3 regions of the Kitasatospora sp. NPDC001132 genome follow, and region 2 is predicted to be linked to each of the others. Evidence: riboswitches for the same ligand, from Rfam matches in the RefSeq annotation. Region 2 holds a riboswitch; each other region holds the start of a gene.

Region 1 (6,347 bases), on a different contig from region 2:
ATCGCGACCGCGATGAGCGTGCCGAGGCCGAAGATCCAGCCGAACAGGCCCTCGGTCACCGGACCGAGGCTGCCCAGGGTGAGACCGCCGGGGTTGGGCTCATCGTTGGTGGTGTGGCGGACGAAGGCCACGATCTGCTTCTTCTGCTCCTCGGGCATGGTGGTGTCCGGGAACGACGGCATGTTCTGCGGGCCGGTCTGCATGGCCTCGTAGATGTGCTTGGCGTCCACGCCCTCCAGCGACGGGGCGTACTTGCCCTTGGTCAGGGCACCACCCTGGCCGGCGAAGTTGTGGCACTGGGCGCAGTTGGTGCGGAACAGCTCGCCACCCTTGGAGATGTCCTCGGGGTTGGTCGAGGTGAACTGCTCCTCCGTCGGGGTCACCGGGCCGGGACCGAGGGAGGCGACGTAGGCGGCGAGCTGGTCGATCTCGGCCTGCGTGTAGATGTTCTTCTTGCGCGGGACCTGCGCGCCGGGCTGCTGGGCGGGCATGCGGCCGGTGCCGACCTGGAAGTCGACGGCGGCGGAGCCGACGCCGACCAGGCTCGGACCGTCACTGCTGCCCTGGCCGTTCAGGCCGTGGCAGGAGGAGCAGCCCACGGCGAAGAGCTTCTTGCCCTCATCGATCGCGAGCGACTGCGCGGCGACGTCGGCCTGCGCCTTGTCGGCGGGCGCGAACGCGGCGTACAGCCCCCCGGTTGCCGCCAGGGCGAGAAGTAGGACGACCAGCGCCGCCAATGGGTGGCGCCGTCGTGCGGAGAGCTTTTTCACGGAATAACCCCGGTGTCAGGATCTGGTCGACTGGTGGGTGCACCCGGCGGCCGGTCTGGCCGGCACGAGGCTGCCTGTCTAGGGCTGCGCGCGCGGTCGGTCGGTGGGAGCGTCGGCACCGGCAGAAGCGGCCCGTCGCCGGTGAGGGCGGGGGCCGCAGCCGGTGGCCAGCGACCTGATCAGCTGGTTACTTGATCAGGTAGATGGTCGCGAACAGGCCGATCCACACGACGTCGACGAAGTGCCAGTAGTACGACACGACGATCGCGGCGGTGGCCTGCTCGTGCGTGAAGCGCTTGGCTGCGTACGTCCGTCCCAGGACCAGCAGGAAGGCGATCAGACCACCCGTCACGTGCAGCCCGTGGAAGCCGGTGGTCAGGTAGAACACCGTGCCGTACGGGTCGGAGGACAGCGAGAGGCCGTCCTTCTTGACCAGCTCGGTGTACTCGAAGACCTGGCCGCCGATGAAGACCGCGCCCATGGCGAACGTGAGGATGAACCACGCCCGGAGCTTCTTCACGTCACCTCGCTCGGCGGCGAACACGCCGAGCTGGCAGGTGAGCGAGGAGAGCACCAGGATCGTGGTGTTGACCGACGAGAAGGGCACGTTGAGGGCGTGGGCCTTCTCGGTCCAGAACTCCGGCCCCTTGACGGAGCGGAGCGTGAAGTACATCGCGAAGAGGGCCGCGAAGAACATCAACTCGGAACTGAGCCAGACGATCGTTCCGACGCTGACCATGTTCGGCCGGTTGACCGATCCGTGCGCGTGCCCGGTTTCTACTGCTGTTGCTGTCGCCACGACGGACATTATGTCGGTCCCTTATTCCGTCTTCACGTCGGGGGGTGTCCCTCGGAGTGTCCGGTGCGTGCGGTATGCCCGCTTGGGGGGCGGCGCCGGGTCCGGACGGGGGCTGAGCAGCGGCGTGTCCCTTTTCTGATGGTTCCTCGGAGGGGCCCGCGACCCCGTTGCCCGGTGCGTCGTTGCACGGCCGGAGCAGCCGCAGGAGGTAGGGGACGGGACCCGGGGTCGGCCGTACGGGTGGACCGGACGGGATCGGGTGACGGACCGTCCTCCGGGTGGGTGAGCCGGGGTGCGGCCCGGTTGGCCGGGAAGCTGCACGAGGAGGACTCGGCGGGGGTGATCGGGAGTAGCATCCGGATCAGGCGAACGTGGTCCGGATCACACTTGAGGGAGCAGGGCCCATGGCGTACACGACCGATGAGATGCTCACCGTCCTCGTCTACAGCGACGACCGCAACACCCGCGAGCAGGTGCTGACGGCGCTCGGCCGCCGGCCCGCCGAGGACCTTCCGGAACTGACCTACCTGGAGTGCGCGACCACCCCCGCGGTGCTCAAGGCACTGGAGAAGGGGGGAGTGGACCTCTGCGTGCTGGACGGTGAGGCCGTTCCGGCCGGGGGGCTGGGCCTCGCGCGCCAGCTCAAGGACGAGATCTACGGCTGCCCGCCGGTGCTGGTGCTGATCGGCCGGCCGCAGGACTCCTGGCTCGCCGCCTGGAGCCGGGCCGACGCGGCCATCTCCCACCCGGTGGAGCCGGTGGCGCTGGCCGAGGCGGCGGCCACCCTGCTGCGGGCGCGACTGGCGAAGCGGACTCCGGCAGTCCGCTGAAGGCGGCCCGGCAACTGGAAAGGACAGGGGTAGAAGCGGAGGCTTCGCTCGATAGGCTGGCTCCATCCGTACGGACGTCCCCCCGTAGTGGGGAACCGACAACAGCTGGAGTCAGCCATGGTGAACGTGAACCCTGCGAACGGCGGTAGCGACCCCGCGCAGGTGGTCCGCACCTGGCCGGACCTCCTGGCGGCGCTGTTGCGGGGGGAGGACCTCGACCGCTCGTCCACCGCGTGGGCGATGGACCGGATCATGAGCGGCGAGGCGTCCCCCGTACAGGTGGCCGGGTTCATGATCGCGCTGCGGGCCAAGGGCGAGTCGGTCGAGGAGATCGGCGGCCTGGTCGACGCGATGTACGCGCACGCGGAGCCGCTGGACATCCCCGGCCCGGCGGTGGACATCGTCGGCACCGGCGGCGACCGGGCGAAGACCGTCAACATCTCCACCATGTCCGCGATCGTCGCGGCGGCCGCCGGCGCCAAGGTGGTCAAGCACGGCAACCGGTCGGCCTCCTCGAGCAGCGGCTCCTCGGACGTGCTGGAGAAGCTCGGGGTGGCGCTGGACCTCTCGGCCCGGCGGGTCGCCGAGGTGGCCGAGGAGGTCGGGCTCACCTTCTGCTTCGCGGCGAAGTTCCACCCCTCGATGAGGCACGCCGCCACCGCGCGGCGCGACCTCGGGGTGCCGACCTCCTTCAACATCCTCGGCCCGCTGACCAACCCGGCCAAGGTCACCGCGCACGCCATCGGCTGCTTCGACACCCGGCTGGCCGGACTGATCGCCGGGGTCCTGGCCGAGCGGGGTGCGACGGCGCTGGTCTTCCGCGGCGACGACGGACTGGACGAGCTGACCATCACCACCACCTCTCAGGTCTGGCTGGTGCGCGAAGGGGCGGTCACCCGGACCGCCTTCGACCCGCGGGACGTCGGCATCGAGCTGGTCGGCATCGAGGCGCTGCGCGGGGCGGACGCCTCGTACAACGCGGAGGTCGCGCGGCGGCTGCTGGCGGGGGAGCACGGGCCGGTCCGGGACGCCGTCCTGCTGAACACGGCGGCGGCGCTGGTCGCGCTCGACCTGCGCGACGCACCGCTCGCCGAGCAGTTGGCGGCCGGCATGGAGCGGGCCGCCAGGGCGATCGACTCCGGCGCGGCCCAGGACCTGCTGCGGCGTTGGTCGGAGGCCACCAGCCGGATCTGACACGGCAGTTGACGGGGCCCGCGGGAACTCCTCCCGCGGGCCCCTCACGCTGTCCGGATGCCGGACGCCCGTTTGACCGCCCGATGGGCGCGGCCTAGAGTCTTCGCCAGGTCATGAGTGACAGCGCGAAGCCCCAGCTTGCTGTCCGGCAACCCTCCGTCCGTGGCGGGGTGCCCTGGGTGAGGACCGGGTCGTCACGGCAAGCCGTCCGTGCGACAAGCGCGGACGCCGGACGAATGACACTCCCGGGGTCCCTTACCCCTTGAAGGAGTGCATCCCCATGTCCCCCGTCGCCACCGAAATCTGCGCCCCGCTCGCCGTCCTCGGCACCGACGTCCAGGTCCCGCTCGCCAGCGGTGAGAAGGTCGGCTACGCGGCACTCGACTACGCGGCCAGCTCGCCGGCGCTCCAGCGGGTGTGGGACGACGTCGCCGCCTACGCGCCGTACTACGGCAGCGTCCACCGCGGGGCCGGGTACCTCTCCCAGCTGTCCACCGACCTGTTCGAGCAGAGCCGCCGCACCGTCGGCGAGTTCCTCGACCTGCGGGAGGGCGACCAGGTGGTCTTCACCCGGGCCACCACCGACTCGCTCAACCTGCTGGCCGCCGCCGTTCCGGCCGGCACCCGGGTGTTCGCCTTCGAGACCGAGCACCACGCCTCGCTGCTGCCCTGGGCGCACGCCGGACTGGACGTCACCTACCTGCGGGCGCCGCGCTCGCGGGCCGAGGCGGTGGCCGCGCTGGACGCCGCGCTCGCCGAGGCACCCGAGGGCCCCAAGCTGCTCTGCGTCACCGGCGCCTCCAACGTGACCGGCGAGCTGTGGCCGGTCGCCGAGCTGACCGGGACCGCGCACCGGCACGGCGCCCGGGTGGTGCTGGACGCCGCCCAGCTGGCGCCGCACCACCGGGTCTCGGTGCGCGAACTGGACGTCGACTGGATCGCCTTCTCCGGCCACAAGATCTACGCGCCGTTCGGCGCCGGGGTGCTGGCCGGCCGGGCGGACTGGCTGGACGAGGCCGAGCCGTACCTGGCCGGCGGCGGGGCGACCCGGACGGTGGCCCGGGCGGCCGACGGCTCGGTGGCCGTGCAGTGGCACACCGGCCCGGCCCGGCACGAGGCCGGCTCGCCGAACGTCATCGGCGCCTACGCGATCGCCTCGGCCTGCCGGGCGCTGACCGAGGCCGGCTTCGACGCGCTGGAGGCCCGCGAGCGGCAGCTGGTCGCCCGGCTGACGGCCGGGCTGGCCGCGATCCCGCAGGTCAAGGTGCTGAACCTGTTCGGGGCCGACTCCGCACGGGTGGGCGTGCTGTCCTTCGTCGTCCGGGGCTGGAACAGCTCGCACTTCTCGGCCGCGCTGTCCGCCGAGTACGGCATCGGGGTGCGCGACGGCCTGTTCTGTGCCCACCCGCTGGTGCGCACGCTGCTCGGGGACGAGGACGTCGCGCCGTCCGAGTGCGGGGCGCCCGAGTCCTCGCTGCCGGGCGAGCGCAGCCTGAACGCGATCCGGGTGAGCTTCGGCGCCGGGACGCCGGACGAGCACGTCGACCGCTTCCTGACCGCCGTCCGGGAGCTGGTCACGGACGGTGCGGCGTGGAACTACCGCAACGAGGGCGGGCGTTGCGTCGCCGACTCTCGGCGCGAGGGCTGACCGCTACTCGTCCAGGCCGAGGGCGAAGGCGGCCTCCAGGTCGTGCTGGGAGTAGGTGCGGAAGGCGATCTGGGTCTCGGTGTGGGCCACGCCCGGGACCTTGTTGAGCCGGCCCGGGATGACCTCGGCCAGGTCGTCGTGCCGGCGCACCCGCACCATCGCCACCAGGTTGTAGCCGCCGGTCACCGAGTAGACCTCGCTGACGCCCTCGATGGCGGCGATGGACTCGGCGATCTCCGGGATGCGGTCGACACTGGTCTTGATCAGGACGATGGCGGTGATCACAGTTCGGGCTCCTTTGTGGGGTGCCGCCAGCGTATCGGGCGTCGGCGCGGTCGTCTCGGGGGGTGGCGGACCGCGGTACAGGCGTAGAGGAACCCGGCCGAGAAGCCGATCACGTGGACCAGGTAGGCCACCCCGGGGCCGGCCGAGTGCACCGACCACCATTGCAGGGCGAACCAGAGGCCGAGCACCAGCCAGGCGGGGAAGCGCAGCGGCAGGAAGAGGAGCAGCGGGACGAGGGTGGTCACCCGGGCCCGGGGGTGGAGGCGTAGATAGGCACCGAGGACGGCCGCGATCGCCCCGGAGGCCCCGATGAGCACCCGGGTGGAGTTCGGCGAGTGCGCCTCGGCGAGCGCGAAGCCGTACGTGGTCAGGCTGCCGGCGGCCAGGTAGAAGAGGACGTACCTGGCCCGGCCGAGCCGCCGTTCCACGGTGGGGCCGAAGACCTGGAGGAAGAGCAGGTTCCCCAGCAGGTGCAGCCAGCCGGCGTGCAGGAACAGCCCGGTGAGGACGGACAGGGCCGGGTGCTTGCCCGGGGTCGGGGCGGCCGGGCAGCCGGGGGCCGGGTCGGGGGCCTCGGCCAGCTGCTCGGCGGTCAGCGGCCGTCCGGCCAGCACCTCGGCCGGGACGGCGCCCCAGCGCTGCTCGTACCGCTGCTCCGAGCAGACCCGGGCCTGGCCGGTGCCGTACAGCGGGTTGAGCCCGGCGGCGGGGCCGAGCAGGAAGACCAGGGTGTTGAGGGCGATCAGGGCGTAGCTGACCACCGGGACGGGCACCGCCGGGCGGCCGGCCCGGGCGGCGGTGTGGTCGGGGACCGCGAGCGC
Region 2 (6,347 bases):
GTCGGCGATGACGGCCTCGGTGGTGAGGAACAGCGCCGCGATGGAGGCGGCGTTCTGCAGCGCGGAGCGGGTGACCTTGGCCGGGTCGATGATGCCCTCGGCGACCAGGTCGACGTACTCGTTGGTGGCGGCGTTCAGGCCGTGACCGGCGGGGAGGTTGCGCACCTTCTCCACCACGACGCCACCCTCCAGGCCGGCGTTGGTCGCGATCTGCTTGATCGGGGCCTCCAGCGCGACCTTGACGATGTTGGCACCGGTGGCCTCGTCGCCGTCCAGCTCCAGCTTGTCGAAGGCGACACCGGCCTGCAGCAGGGCGACGCCACCACCGGCGACGATGCCCTCCTCGACGGCGGCCTTGGCGTTGCGGACGGCGTCCTCGATGCGGTGCTTGCGCTCCTTGAGCTCCACCTCGGTGGCCGCGCCGGCCTTGATGACGGCCACGCCGCCGGCCAGCTTGGCGAGGCGCTCCTGGAGCTTCTCGCGGTCGTAGTCCGAGTCGCTGTTCTCGATCTCGGCGCGGATCTGGTTCACGCGGCCCGCGACCTGCTCGCTGTCGCCGCCACCGTCGACGATGGTGGTCTCGTCCTTGGTGATGACCACCTTGCGGGCGGTGCCCAGCAGGTCGATGCCGGCGCTCTCCAGCTTCAGGCCGACCTCCTCGGAGATGACGGTGCCACCGGTGAGGATGGCGATGTCGCCGAGCATGGCCTTGCGGCGGTCACCGAAGCCCGGGGCCTTGACGGCGACGGACTTGAAGGTGCCGCGGATCTTGTTCACGACCAGGGTCGACAGGGCCTCGCCCTCGACGTCCTCGGCGATGATGACCAGCGGCTTGCCGCTCTGCATGACCTTCTCCAGCAGCGGGAGCAGGTCCTTGACCGAGCCGATCTTGGAGTTGGCGATGAGGATGTACGGGTCCTCGAACGTCGCCTCCATGCGCTCCAGGTCGGTGGCGAAGTAGGCGGAGATGTAGCCCTTGTCGAAGCGCATGCCCTCGGTGAGCTCGAGCTCCAGGCCGAAGGTGTTGCTCTCCTCGACGGTGATGACGCCTTCCTTGCCGACCTTGTCCATGGCCTCGGCGATCAGCTCGCCGATCTGGGTGTCGGCGGCGGAGATGGAGGCGGTGGAGGCGATCTGCTCCTTGGTCTCCACGTCCTTGGCCTGGGCCAGCAGCTGGTCGGAGACGGCCGCGACGGCCTTCTCGATGCCGCGCTTCAGGGCCATCGGGTTGGCGCCGGCGGCGACGTTGCGCAGACCCTCGCGAACCAGGGCCTGGGCGAGCACGGTGGCGGTGGTGGTGCCGTCACCCGCGACGTCGTCCGTCTTCTTGGCGACCTCCTTGACGAGCTCGGCACCGATCTTCTCGTACGGGTCCTCGAGCTCGATCTCCTTGGCGATGGAGACACCGTCGTTGGTGATCGTGGGGGCGCCCCACTTCTTCTCCAGCACGACGTTGCGACCCTTGGGGCCGAGCGTGACCTTCACTGCGTCGGCGAGCTGGTTCATGCCACGCTCAAGGCCGCGGCGAGCTTCCTCATCAAAGGCGATGATCTTGGCCATCAGAAGTGGTCCTCCGGGACACGGTCGACTGCTCGGACCAAGGGGTGCCCGCGACGGACGGCCCTGGTGCGCGGAGGTCCATTCCCCTGCCGCTCCCGGGGGCCTCACCGACCCGGTCCGCTGTCACTCTCACACTGTGAGTGCTAACGCCAATGATTAGCACTCCGGGTGGTCGAGTGCAAGCCCAATCGGCAATCCGCGAGCCGCCGCGGGAGCCGCCCGGGAACGCCGACGGGCCCGTGCGACACGCGTCGCACGGGCCCGTCGAGAAGCGAGAGGTCACCAGCCGTGGGGCCGCGCCGAGCTCCTGGAGCCGGAAGGGGTCAGACCGCCGCGCGGACCATGTCCGCCTGCGGGCCCTTCTGTCCCTGGGAGATCTCGAACTCGACCCGCTGGCCCTCCTCGAGGGTGCGGTAGCCGTCCATCTGGATCGCGCTGTAGTGGACGAAGACGTCCGCACCACCGTCGACCGCGATGAAGCCGTAGCCCTTCTCCGCGTTGAACCACTTGACGGTGCCCTGAGCCATTCCGAACTCCCCTAGTGCTGTGCTGGCCCTTCACGCGCCCGCAGGTCGCGGGCCCGGGTTGGTTGAAGGCCGGCCCGGGGAACCCCCCCTGGGCGCAGCCGTGCACGCCGCAACCCTCCGCACAGGACGCCAGGCGGCCTCCGACGAGCGGGTGATTGCGTCGACCGCCGCTGAATGTATCCGGATCGACGCCCTCTGCAACAGGCCCAACCACCGGTAATTCCGGTACGGCGTCAAGGGACAGGACGGACCGAATCGGGATGTTCTCGGCATTTCACGCCGGACATAGCGGACGAATTACCCAAATGCCTGCGGTAATTCTGACATCTGCCTGACAGGTTTCACGGGCCGGTCTCATCGGCCGGACGCCCCGGGCCGAGCACTGCGGGGCCGAACGAGCACTGCGGGGCCGAAAGGGAAACCCTGTTCCCAGCCGAGCGACACTCTACTCCGACTCGACCCGGAAATATTCCCGCAGGAATGCGAGCGGTCGCCCGCGCATACGGACAGCGGAATTCCGTACGCGCGGGCGACCGCGGGTTCTCTCGCGGGCTCAGCAGCCGCCGGCCACCGCCGGGATGATCGAGATGCTGGCGCCGTCCTCGATCCCGGTCGCCAGGCCCTCGGCGAAGCGCACGTCGTCGTCGTTCACGTACACGTTCACGAAGCGGCGCAGCTTGCCCGTGTCGTCCAGGATGCGGGCCGAGATGCCCGCGTGGTTCTTCTCCAGGTCGGCGACGACCTCGGCCAGGGTGGCGCCCTCGGCGGTCACCTCGGCGGCGCCGGAGGTGTAGGTGCGCAGGATGGTGGGGATGCGGACGTTGGCGCTCATGACTTCTCCTTGCGGGGGGCGGATGGTTCAGGCGGACACGAGGCCGGCGGCGCGGAACGAGTCCAGCGTCGGGCGGATGGCGGCGGTCATCCCGGCCTCGGAGACGGCGTCCAGGGTCTTCAGGCCGTCGCCGGTGTTGATCGCGACGGTCTCCTTCGACGGGTCCAGCTGCCCGGTCTCGACCAGCTTCTTCAGCACGCCGACGGTCACCCCGCCCGCGGTCTCGGCGAAGATCCCCTCGGTCCGCGCCAGCAGCCGGATCGCCGCCACGACCTCGGCGTCCGTGACGTCCTCCACCGCGCCACCGGTGCGGCGGGCGATGTCCAGCACGTACGGGCCGTCGGCCGGGTTGCCGATCGCCAGCGACTTGGCGATGGTGTCCGGCTTGACCGGCTTGATCACGTCCCGGCCGGCCTTGAACGCGGCCGACACCGGCGAGCAGCCCTCGGCCTGGGCACCGAAGATCCGGTACGGCCGGTCCTCGACCAGGCCCAGCCTGATCAGCTCCTGGAGGCCCTTGTCGATCTTCGTCAGCTGCGAGCCCGAGGCGATCGGGATCACGATCTGCTCCGGCAGCCGCCAGCCGAGCTGCTCGCAGATCTCGTACGCCAGCGTCTTGGAGCCCTCGCCGTAGTACGGCCGCAGGTTCACGTTGACGAAGCCCCAGCCCTCGCCGGCCGGATCGCCGATCAGCTCCGAACAGAAGCGGTTCACGTCGTCGTAGTTGCCCTCGATGCCGACCAGCTCACCGCCGTACACCCCGGCCATGACGACCTTGCCCTGCTCCAGGTCGTGCGGGATGAACACGCAGGACCGGAACCCGGCCCTGGCCGCCGCCGCACCCACCGCGCCGGCCAGGTTGCCGGTGGAGGAGCAGGACAGCGTGGTGTAGCCGAACGCCCGGGCCGCCTCGATCGCGCACGCGACCACCCGGTCCTTGAAGGAGTGCGTCGGGTTCCCGGAGTCGTCCTTGACGTGCAGCTGGGCGGTGAACCCGAGCTCCCGGCCCAGGTTGTCCGCCTTCACCAGCGGGGTCCACCCCGGGTTCAGGTTCGGCTTCGAGGCCACGTCCGCCGGAACGGGCAGCAGCGGCGCGTACCTCCAGATGGAGGCCGGACCGGCCTCGATCCGCTTGCGCAGCTCCTCGGCGCCCTCGCTGCCGAACTCGTAGGCGATCTCCAGCGGGCCGAAGCACTCCAGGCAGGCGAAGCTGGGGCCGAGCGGGAAACGGGTGCCGCACTCGCGACAGGACAGCGCGGTGGCGGGGCCGAGGTCGACGGAAACTGGTGCGGCGGTGTCGATAGCCATGATGGCGAGGCCTCTCTCCTCATCTTCCCCGTGGCGCGGTCGCGCACGGGCCGGAATTGGCACCTGTCCCGCCGGAGCCTGTCGACGACAGCCGCGCGAGAAGGTTGCCGGGACGTCAACGGGCCGTTCCCTCAGTCCCTCTGGATGAGCTTGTGAAATTGTGGTGCTGCTCAACGGCGACCCCGGCGTGCGAAGGTCCGACCGCTGTACGAAGACTGTATCCGAAGGCGCCAATCCTGAACGGGACCGTCCGCCACGCGAGATGACAGATTCCACCGACCCCGCCGAGGAGACCTCCGTGCCCGCCGAACCGACTCCCGAGCTCCTCCCGCAGGCGGCATCCTGGCTCCACCGCCGCTCCTGGAGCGCGGCCGACCGGCCGGTCCGCACCCTCCTCGACGCCAAGGAACGCACCGGCCGCACCGTCAGCGTGGTCCTCCCCGCCCTGGACGAGGAGGCCACCGTCGGCGACATCGTCCGCACCGTCCGCCGCGAGCTGATGGAACGCCTCCCGCTCGTCGACGAACTCGTCGTCGTCGACTCCGGCTCCACCGACGCCACCGCCGCCGTCGCCGCCGAGGCAGGCGCCAGGGTGGAACACCGCGACCGGATCCTCCCCCGGCTGCCCGCCGTCCCCGGCAAGGGCGAGGTGCTCTGGCGCTCCCTGCTGGTCACCCACGGCGACATCGTCTGCTTCGTCGACGCCGACCTGCGCGAGTTCGACCCGGCCTTCGTCTCCGGCATCGTCGGCCCGCTGCTCACCGACGAGTCCATCCAGCTGGTCAAGGCCATGTACGACCGCCCGCTGGAGTCGGACGGCGCCGTCCTGCCCGCCGGCGGCGGCCGGGTCACCGAACTCGTCGCCCGCCCCCTGCTCAACCTCCACTGGCCGGAACTCGCCGGCTTCGTCCAGCCCCTCGGCGGCGAGTACGCGGCCCGCCGCTCACTGCTCGAACGGCTGCCCTTCCCCACCGGCTACGGCGTCGAACTCGGCCTGCTGGTCGACGCCCTGGAAGTGGCAGGCCTCGACGCCCTGGCCCAGGTGGACGTCGGCGTCCGGCACCACCGCCACCAGGACGGCCAGGCCCTCGGCCGGATGGCCGCCACCATCTACCGGACCGCCCTGGAACGCCTCGACCGCACCCACCGCCTCAAGGCCTCGGCCGACCTCGTCCACCCCCACCTCACCCAGTTCACCCGCGACCCGGAAACCCGCGCCTTCACCGCGCACACCCACCCGGTGACCGCCCTGGAACGCCCCCCGATGCACACCGTGCCGGAATACGCCACCCGTCATTAGGGGCCTGTCCTCGAACCCGCGTCCGCGGGGCGACGCCGGGGGTTCGAAGACAGGCCCCGCGGGTTTGCCACGCCGAGCCCCCGGCAAGATGCCAACCATGGGCGATCTCACGACCAACCGTTCGAACGCGACCGGCACCGCCCCCGTCCTGGTGGCCTCCAACCGGGGACCGGTGTCCTTCAGCACCGCCGACGACGGCACGCTGACCCTGCGGCGGGGCGGCGGCGGCCTGGTCTCCGGCCTCTCCGCCATCGAGGACCCGAACGCCGTCTGGGTCTGTGCCGCCCTCGACGACTCCGACCGCAGAGCCGCCGCCGGGGCCCCCCGCGGCCGCCTCGACCTGGCCGGCCACGCGGTCGGCGGCCAGGCCGTACGGATGCTGGACCTGGACCCGCAGACCTTCGCCCGCGCCTACAACGGCGTCGCCAACTCCACCCTCTGGTTCGTCCACCACCTGCTCTACGCGACCCCCACCGCCCCCGCCTTCGACGCCGGCTTCCGCACCGAGTGGGCCGCCTACCAGGCCTACAACGAGGCCTTCGCCGAAGCCCTGGCCGCCGAAGCCGCCCCGAACGCCGCGGTGCTCGTCCAGGACTACCACCTCTCCCTGGTCCCGGCCCTGCTCCGGGAGGCCCGCCCCGACCTGCGGATCGGCCACTTCTCGCACACCCCCTGGGCCCCGCCCGAGTACTACCGGCTGCTGCCCGACGACGTCGCCCGGGCCGTCCTCACCGGCATCCTGGGCGCCGACCGGGCCGGCTTCCTCACCGAGCGCTGGGCCCGCGCCTTCGCCGCCTGCTGCGCGGACCTCCTCGGCGCC
Region 3 (6,347 bases), on a different contig from region 2:
CGCCGGGTCCCCGGGGACGGCGTGCTGGAAGGCCGTGCACGCGGTGGCCAGCAGGTGGTCCAGCATCCGGTCGCGGGCCGCCACGGCCGCGCCGGGATCGTCCGGACGGCGCCGGGCGAACGCGCGCAGCAGGTCGTGGAAGCGGTAGCGGCCGGGGAACGGCGACTCCATCATCGCCACGTCCACCAGGGCCTCCAGCAGGTCCTCGGCGTCGTACTCGTCCAGGTCCAGCAGGGCGGCCGCGGCCTGCAGCCCGAGGTCGGGGCCGTCCACCGAGGCGGCCAGCCGGAACGCCCTGGCCTGGGCGGGTGTCAACTGGCGGTAGCTCAGCTCGAAGGCGGCCGCGACCTCCAGGTCGCCGATGCGCAGCTCGTCGATCCGGCGGCGTTCGACCGCCAGCCGGCGGCCCAGCGTCTGTACCGTCCAGCTCGGCCGGGCGGCCAGCCGGGCCGCCACGATCCGCACCGCGAGCGGGAGGTGCCCGCACATGAGCAGCAGTTCCCGGGCGGCCTCCGCCTCGGCGGCCAGCCGCTCGGCGCCGATGGTGCGGCCCAGCAGTTCGAGCGCCTCCTCGGGCTCGAAGACGCCGAGGTCGGCCTGGACGGTCGCGGGCAGGCCGGACAGCCGGGTGCGGCTGGTGGTGAGCACCGCGCAGCCGACCGCGCCCGGCAGCAGGGGTCTGATCTGCGCGGTGTCGTGGACGTTGTCGAGCACCAGGAGCAGCCGCCGGCCGTCCACCACCGAGCGGAACAGCGCCGAGCGGGCGTCCAGGCCGTCCGGCACCGCGTCGGCCGACACGCCGAGCGCCACCAGGAAGCCGCAGAGCACCGCCTCCGGATCGGCCGGGGTGGCGTCGGCGCCCCGCAGGTCCGCGTAGAGCTGCCCGTCCGGGTAGGCGTCGCGGACCCGGTGGGCGACGTGCAGGGCCAGCGCGGTCTTGCCGACCCCGCCCATGCCGACCACGGTCGCGATCGCCAGCGCCTGTTGGCCCGGTGCGCCGAGGGCCCCGCCCAGCCGCTCGACCAGCGCCGTACGTCCGGTGAAGTCCGCGGCGTCTGGCGGAAGTTGGGCCGGTCTGGGGGCGCCGCTCCCGGCCGGGGCGACGGGTGCGTCCGCTGCCGCCCGGGCCTTGGCGCGCGGGTCCGACGACTCGGCGCCGGGCGCGCCGGGCTCCGCCGCTCCGGAGCCGGGCGGGACGGAGGCCGGCGGCACGGAGACGGGCGGGGCCGACCGCGGCGCGACGGCCGGTGCCGGGGCGGCGAGCGACGGGTCGCCCTCCAGGATCCGCTGGTGCAGCAGGTCCAGCTCCGCCCCCGGCGCCACGCCCAGTTCGGCCAGGAACAGCTGACGCGCGCCCCGGAACACCGCCAGCGCGTCCGCCTGCCGTCCGGCCTGGTACAGCGCCCGCATCAGCAGCCCGTAGGCCCGCTCGTGCAGCGGGTGCTCGGTGGTCAGCGAGGTCAGCTCCGGAATGCACCGGGAGTAGCGGCCCAGCGCCAGGTCCAGCGCGATCCGCTCCTCCAGCAGGGTCAGCCGGAGCTCCTGCAGCCGCTGGCGCTGGCGCTGCGCGAACGGGCCGGGGATGCCCGCCAGCGGCTCGCCCTGCCACAGCTCCAGCGCCTCGTTCAGCAGGTCGCGCGCCTGCTGCGGCTCCCCGGCCGCCGCCGTACGCTCGGCCTGCCCCGCCAGTTCCTCCGCCTGCGCCGCGTCCACCGCGTGCTTGGGCAGCACCAGCCGGTAGCCGTCCCCGACCGAGGTCAGCACCGTCGGCGCGTCCGGCTCCTCTCCGTGCAGGACCTTGCGCCACCGCCAGGCGTACGTGCGCACCGTCGTCATCGCGGTGCCCGGCGGCTCCTCGCCCCACAGGGCGTCGATCAGGTCGGTGGCGCTCGCGCCGTGCCCGGGCCGGAGCAGCAGCACCGCCAGCATCGCCTGCTGCTGGGGGCTGCCCACCTTCAGCGCGGTCGTGCCGCGCTGCGCTCTCATCAGTCCCAGCACCGAGAACCGGAATTCATCCATGACTGCACCTGCCCGCCTCATGTGCTCGCCCCCGCCCGCGCACGTGCCGTCCCCCGATTTGATGAGCCCCTATCAACCCACGCCACCGGGCGTGGTGTCGAGAGATCGTCGACCCGGTGGTGATCCGGTGTTGATCGGCCGTCACCACAATCGGTGGTGTGGCACCCGCCGCCGGCCAGGCCCCGGCCGTCGGACCCGCCACGTCCCCGGCCGCCCGGCCGCCGCCCGGGCGCCCCCACGGCTCTCGGAGGCGGACGCCCATGGACACCGACCTGATGCACACCGACCGGCCCGACACCGCCTCGTTCGGCACCGACCCGTTGACCAGCGACCTGCTCCACCGGCTGCTCGACGTCGACCCGGCCGCCGGGCCGGCCGAACTGCTCCACCGCGCCCGCGCCGACCGCCACCTCCCGTACCTGGTGCTCGCCGCGCTCTCCCGCGAGGGCGTGCGGATGGGCGGGCACGCCCGGGCCGAGCTGCAGCGCGCCCGCGACCGGGCCGAGTGTTACGCCCGGGTCGCCCGCGACCTCGCCGACGCCACCGGTGTCCGCCCGATCCGGGACCTCCCCCTGGCCGGCTACTACCCGCCGGACCTGCCCCGGCCGCTGGGCGGGCTCAGCCTCGTCAGCCCCACCGAGGCGACGCTCTGGCAGGCCGTCAACCGTCTGGTCACCGACCACCCGGTGGAGTCCGTCGAGGTCACCCTGCTCGGCGAGCGGCCCCGGCACACCGCCGTCACCCTGCGCTGGCCGGCCGAGGACCCGCTGCTCGACCCCTGGTACCAGGTGCGGGTCGCCACCGCCGCCCTCACCGGTGACCTCGCCACCGTCCCCGTCCGCCCCTACCTGGCCGCCGACGAACACGTGGAATGCCTGATCGCCCTCGCCGAGGAGGGGCTCGCGCGCACCTTCCTGACCGGCGACGTGATCGACGTGGCCCAGCTCGCCGGACAGCCCTTCGACCCCGCCGAGACCGCCGCGGTCCTCGCCGCCTACCGGCTCGCCCCGGAGGCCGCCGCCCTGCTCGACCTCGCCGCCGAGCACGTGCCGCTCGGCTCCCTGCGGGACGTGCGCACCGTCCTGGAGGCCGAGGTCGGCCCCGAACTCCGCCGCCGCCGGACCCTCACCCGCGCGCACCGGCCGCGCGGGGGGACCCTGCTGCGCCACGGCACCCTGCTGCGCCGCACCGTCATCCGGCACCAGTGGGACGAGGCCCTGCTGCTCCCGGCCGGCGGCGCCACCCTGCTGCTCACCCCGGTCGCCGACTACCTGCTCGGCGCCGAGGGCACCCGGCCGACGGCGCCGGAACGCGCCGCCGCCCTCGCCGCGCTGCGGGCCTGGGACACCACCGCCCCCGGCGGCCCGGACCCGGCCCCGCGCACCGGACTGTCGGAGCCGCGCCACCGCTGAGCGGGCCCGCCCCGCCCGCCGTCGAGAGCAGGGGGGCTTGGCAGCGGGCCCGGGGAGTCTTGTATCGTTCCTGGCGAATCATCCAGAGGGGTGGAGGGACCGGCCCTACGAAGCCCCGGCAACTCCCCGTTCGACCCGGCGTCCGAAGTACGCGCCGTGCCGTCCGGGATCAGTGCCAACTCCGGCCTGTCGCCAATGTGGCGCGGGAAAGATGAGGAGACACGGTGCTCTCTGTGCTGTCCTTCGCCCGGGCGCTTCCCGCCCCGGCGCTTTCGCGTACCCGTCTCGTGCCCGGCGCAGGCAATCGGCCGACTTCCGCGGCCCGTCCTCGCTGACCACCCCCCGGCTCCCCGCCAGGAGCCGCCGTGAGCAGCGCCGACCCGCTGCTCCCGGGCCTTGAGACTGGAGTACCCCACCCATGGAGAACACGAGCGGCGTCGGCGTGCTCGACAAGGTCACCTCGATCCTCGGGATCCTGGAGGCGGGCCCCGCCACCCTCGGCGGCCTCGTCGCGGCCACCGGCATGGCCCGCCCCACCGCCCACCGGCTGGCCGTCGCACTCGAACACCACCGTCTGGTCAGCCGGGACGTGCATGGCCGGTTCATGCTCGGCCCCCGGGTCGGCGAGCTCGCCGCGGCCGCCGGCGAGGACCGGTTGCTGGCCGCGGCCGGCTCGGTCCTCACCCAGCTGCGGGACCTCACCGGCGAGAGCGCCCAGCTCTACCGCCGGCAGGGCGAGGTACGGATCTGCGTGGCCGCCGCCGAACGCCTCACCGGCCTGCGGGACACCGTCCCGGTGGGCATCACCCTCCCCATGAAGGTCGGCTCCGCCGCCCAGATCCTGCTCGCCTGGGAGGAACCCGAGCGCCTCCACCGCGGGCTGCAGGGCGCCCGCTTCACCGCCACCGCCCTGAGCGGCGTACGGCGCCGGGGCTGGGCGCAGTCCGTCGGCGAGCGCGAACTCGGGGTCGCCTCCGTCTCCGCGCCCGTCCGTGGCCAGTCCAACCGGGTGGTGGCCGCGGTCTCGGTCTCCGGCCCGATCGAACGGCTCACCCGCCACCCCGGCGCCCAGCTCTCCCAGGCCGTCGTCGAGGCGGGCCGCCGCCTCACCGAGGCCCTGCGCCACGCCTGACGGGATGGGTGGCGGACCCGAATCCGCCACCCATCCCGGCCGGGGTGCCGCCGCCCCGGGTCAGGCCCGGGACAGCAGCACGGCGCGGGAGGGGCGGGGGATCCGGCTGATCACCGCGCCGATCAGCGTGCCGATCGACACCCCGAAGACCGCCGACACGGCCGCCAGGACCGACTGGGCCCCGTTCCCGACCTCTATCTGCGCCGTGTTCAACAGACCGAAGGAGCCCGGCACCACGATCCAGAACGCCGGCAGGTAGAGCACCTGCCAGAGCGGACCGCCCGGCAGCCAGTGCACCAGGGTGGCCGCGACCGCGGCGGCGACCGCCCCGGCCAGGCCGCCTATCGCCGCGCCGTGCACCGACCCCACCGCCACCTGGGCGGTCACGCTGACCGCGATCACGGCGACGATCCACGGGATGGCCGAGGGCGGTGTGTGGACGTTGACCACCACGCCGGCCACCGCGATCGCCAACCCCAGCGCGATCACCCACCAGCTGGGCTTGGCGACCTGGACGTTGGCCAGCGCGGTGGCCGGCATGCCGATCGCCGTCGCGGCCGCGGCCACCCCGGCGAGGAACAGCGCCAGCTGGACCGCGCCGGACACCAGCCTGGCCGTGCCCGCGCTGGCCGCGCCCGCCGCGATCTCGGACAGCCCGGTGACCAGCAGCCCGCCCGGCAGCAGGATCGCCAGGGTGGCCACGATCGTCCGCAGCGGGCCCTCCAGCAGCGAGGCCCGCGCGAGTGCCAGGACCAGCAGGGCGACCAGGAAGCCGGCCGTGACGGGCAGCAGCGGCCGCAGGTACGGCAGCCGTCGGGCGAGCACGGTCAGCCCCACCACGATCAGCGAACCGAACCCGGCCGCCAGCACGTTCGCCGCCGCCGGCTGGAGGAAGAGGCAGACCCCCACGCCGACCGGCAGCGCCCCGAGATCCGCCACCCACGCGGGCCAGCGGGCCGGCGCCCGCCGGATCCGGTCCAGTTCGGCCAGCGCCCGGGGCCCGTCGAGCTCGCCCGTCCGCAGCCGGTGCACCAGGTGGAGGACGTCGGCCGTCTGCTCGAACCGCAGCGCGCCGCCGACCGGCTGGAACCGGGTGGCCCCGTCCGCGTCCAGCGACACGAACAGCCCGTTGGTCAGCGCGGCGACCCGCACCTCCGGAGCCCCCAACGCCCGCCCCAGCCAGTGGAGTTCCTCTTCGACGTCATGGACGGGCAGGCCGCCGCCGAGCAGGGCCTCGCCGAGGTCGAGGAGCAGGCGGCGGAGCGGTTCGGGCGGGGCATCGGTGACCCGGACCAGGGAAGACGTGCTTGACATGGCAGGTATCGTCCCATCCCGCCCGAATCGGTCCGACTGTGCCCCGGTCTGTTCGGTTGCCCGCTGACTTCCGACGGCCCGGCCCCAGAGGCCGGCCCGGGAACACGAGCGCGCCCCGCCCCCGCGGCGACGGGCCGCCAGTGGTCCCTGAGATCCCGGACGCCGAAGAGGCAGGCGAAGGCGGCGTAGTCCCGGGTCATGCCGAGCAGGGACGGTTCGATGGCCGGGTACCTTGCCGTCTCCTCGACGCCGGGGCCAGGACCCGGGTGCGGCACTCCACGAATCCGTGAACAGTCGTTCCCACGGCCCCTTGTGCCGTGCCGCGCACCACCCCGCGCAAAGGAAGTCGGCGGGGCCGACTTCTCACGTTCCCGGCTTCGGGATGTTCCGGGGGTGGCCGGCGGATACCGAGGGCTTCACATCCGGGATCTCAGCACGTCGACCTCACAGCCCGGTGTGTAGGGGTCGAA

What was found. A riboswitch is a leader RNA that binds a small molecule or an ion and turns the genes downstream of it on or off. The one in region 2 is predicted to bind S-adenosylmethionine.
Region 1: it holds a riboswitch for S-adenosylmethionine, as region 2 does, so the genes downstream of both, ACWDBE_RS04605 (aminotransferase class V-fold PLP-dependent enzyme) here and thrC (threonine synthase) in region 2, are expected to answer to the same signal.
Region 3: it holds a riboswitch for S-adenosylmethionine, as region 2 does, so the genes downstream of both, ACWDBE_RS03275 (IclR family transcriptional regulator) here and thrC (threonine synthase) in region 2, are expected to answer to the same signal.

Annotation. Positions count from the first base shown of each region.
Region 1 is NZ_JBSFKF010000003.1:42,088-48,434, reverse strand. Features, by position in the region: gene qcrC (cytochrome bc1 complex diheme cytochrome c subunit) at 1-770, opposite strand, end outside; gene ctaE (aa3-type cytochrome oxidase subunit III) at 958-1,578, opposite strand; gene ACWDBE_RS04615 (response regulator) at 1,974-2,399, shown strand; gene trpD (anthranilate phosphoribosyltransferase) at 2,517-3,593, shown strand; SAM riboswitch class IV at 3,703-3,821, shown strand; gene ACWDBE_RS04605 (aminotransferase class V-fold PLP-dependent enzyme) at 3,874-5,241, shown strand; gene ACWDBE_RS04600 (Lrp/AsnC family transcriptional regulator) at 5,245-5,526, opposite strand; gene ACWDBE_RS04595 (rhomboid family intramembrane serine protease) at 5,523-6,347, opposite strand, start outside.
Region 2 is NZ_JBSFKF010000030.1:39,315-45,661, reverse strand. Features, by position in the region: gene groL (chaperonin GroEL) at 1-1,560, opposite strand, end outside; gene ACWDBE_RS30325 (cold-shock protein) at 1,884-2,087, opposite strand; gene ACWDBE_RS30320 (MoaD/ThiS family protein) at 2,641-2,919, opposite strand; gene thrC (threonine synthase) at 2,947-4,227, opposite strand; SAM riboswitch class I at 4,244-4,378, opposite strand; gene ACWDBE_RS30310 (glucosyl-3-phosphoglycerate synthase) at 4,490-5,527, shown strand; gene ACWDBE_RS30305 (alpha,alpha-trehalose-phosphate synthase (UDP-forming)) at 5,625-6,347, shown strand, end outside.
Region 3 is NZ_JBSFKF010000002.1:247,468-253,814, reverse strand. Features, by position in the region: gene ACWDBE_RS03285 (AfsR/SARP family transcriptional regulator) at 1-2,019, opposite strand, end outside; gene ACWDBE_RS03280 (hypothetical protein) at 2,280-3,431, shown strand; SAM riboswitch class I at 3,507-3,649, shown strand; gene ACWDBE_RS03275 (IclR family transcriptional regulator) at 3,850-4,563, shown strand; gene ACWDBE_RS03270 (threonine/serine exporter family protein) at 4,624-5,877, opposite strand; gene ACWDBE_RS03265 (phosphotransferase family protein) at 6,294-6,347, opposite strand, start outside.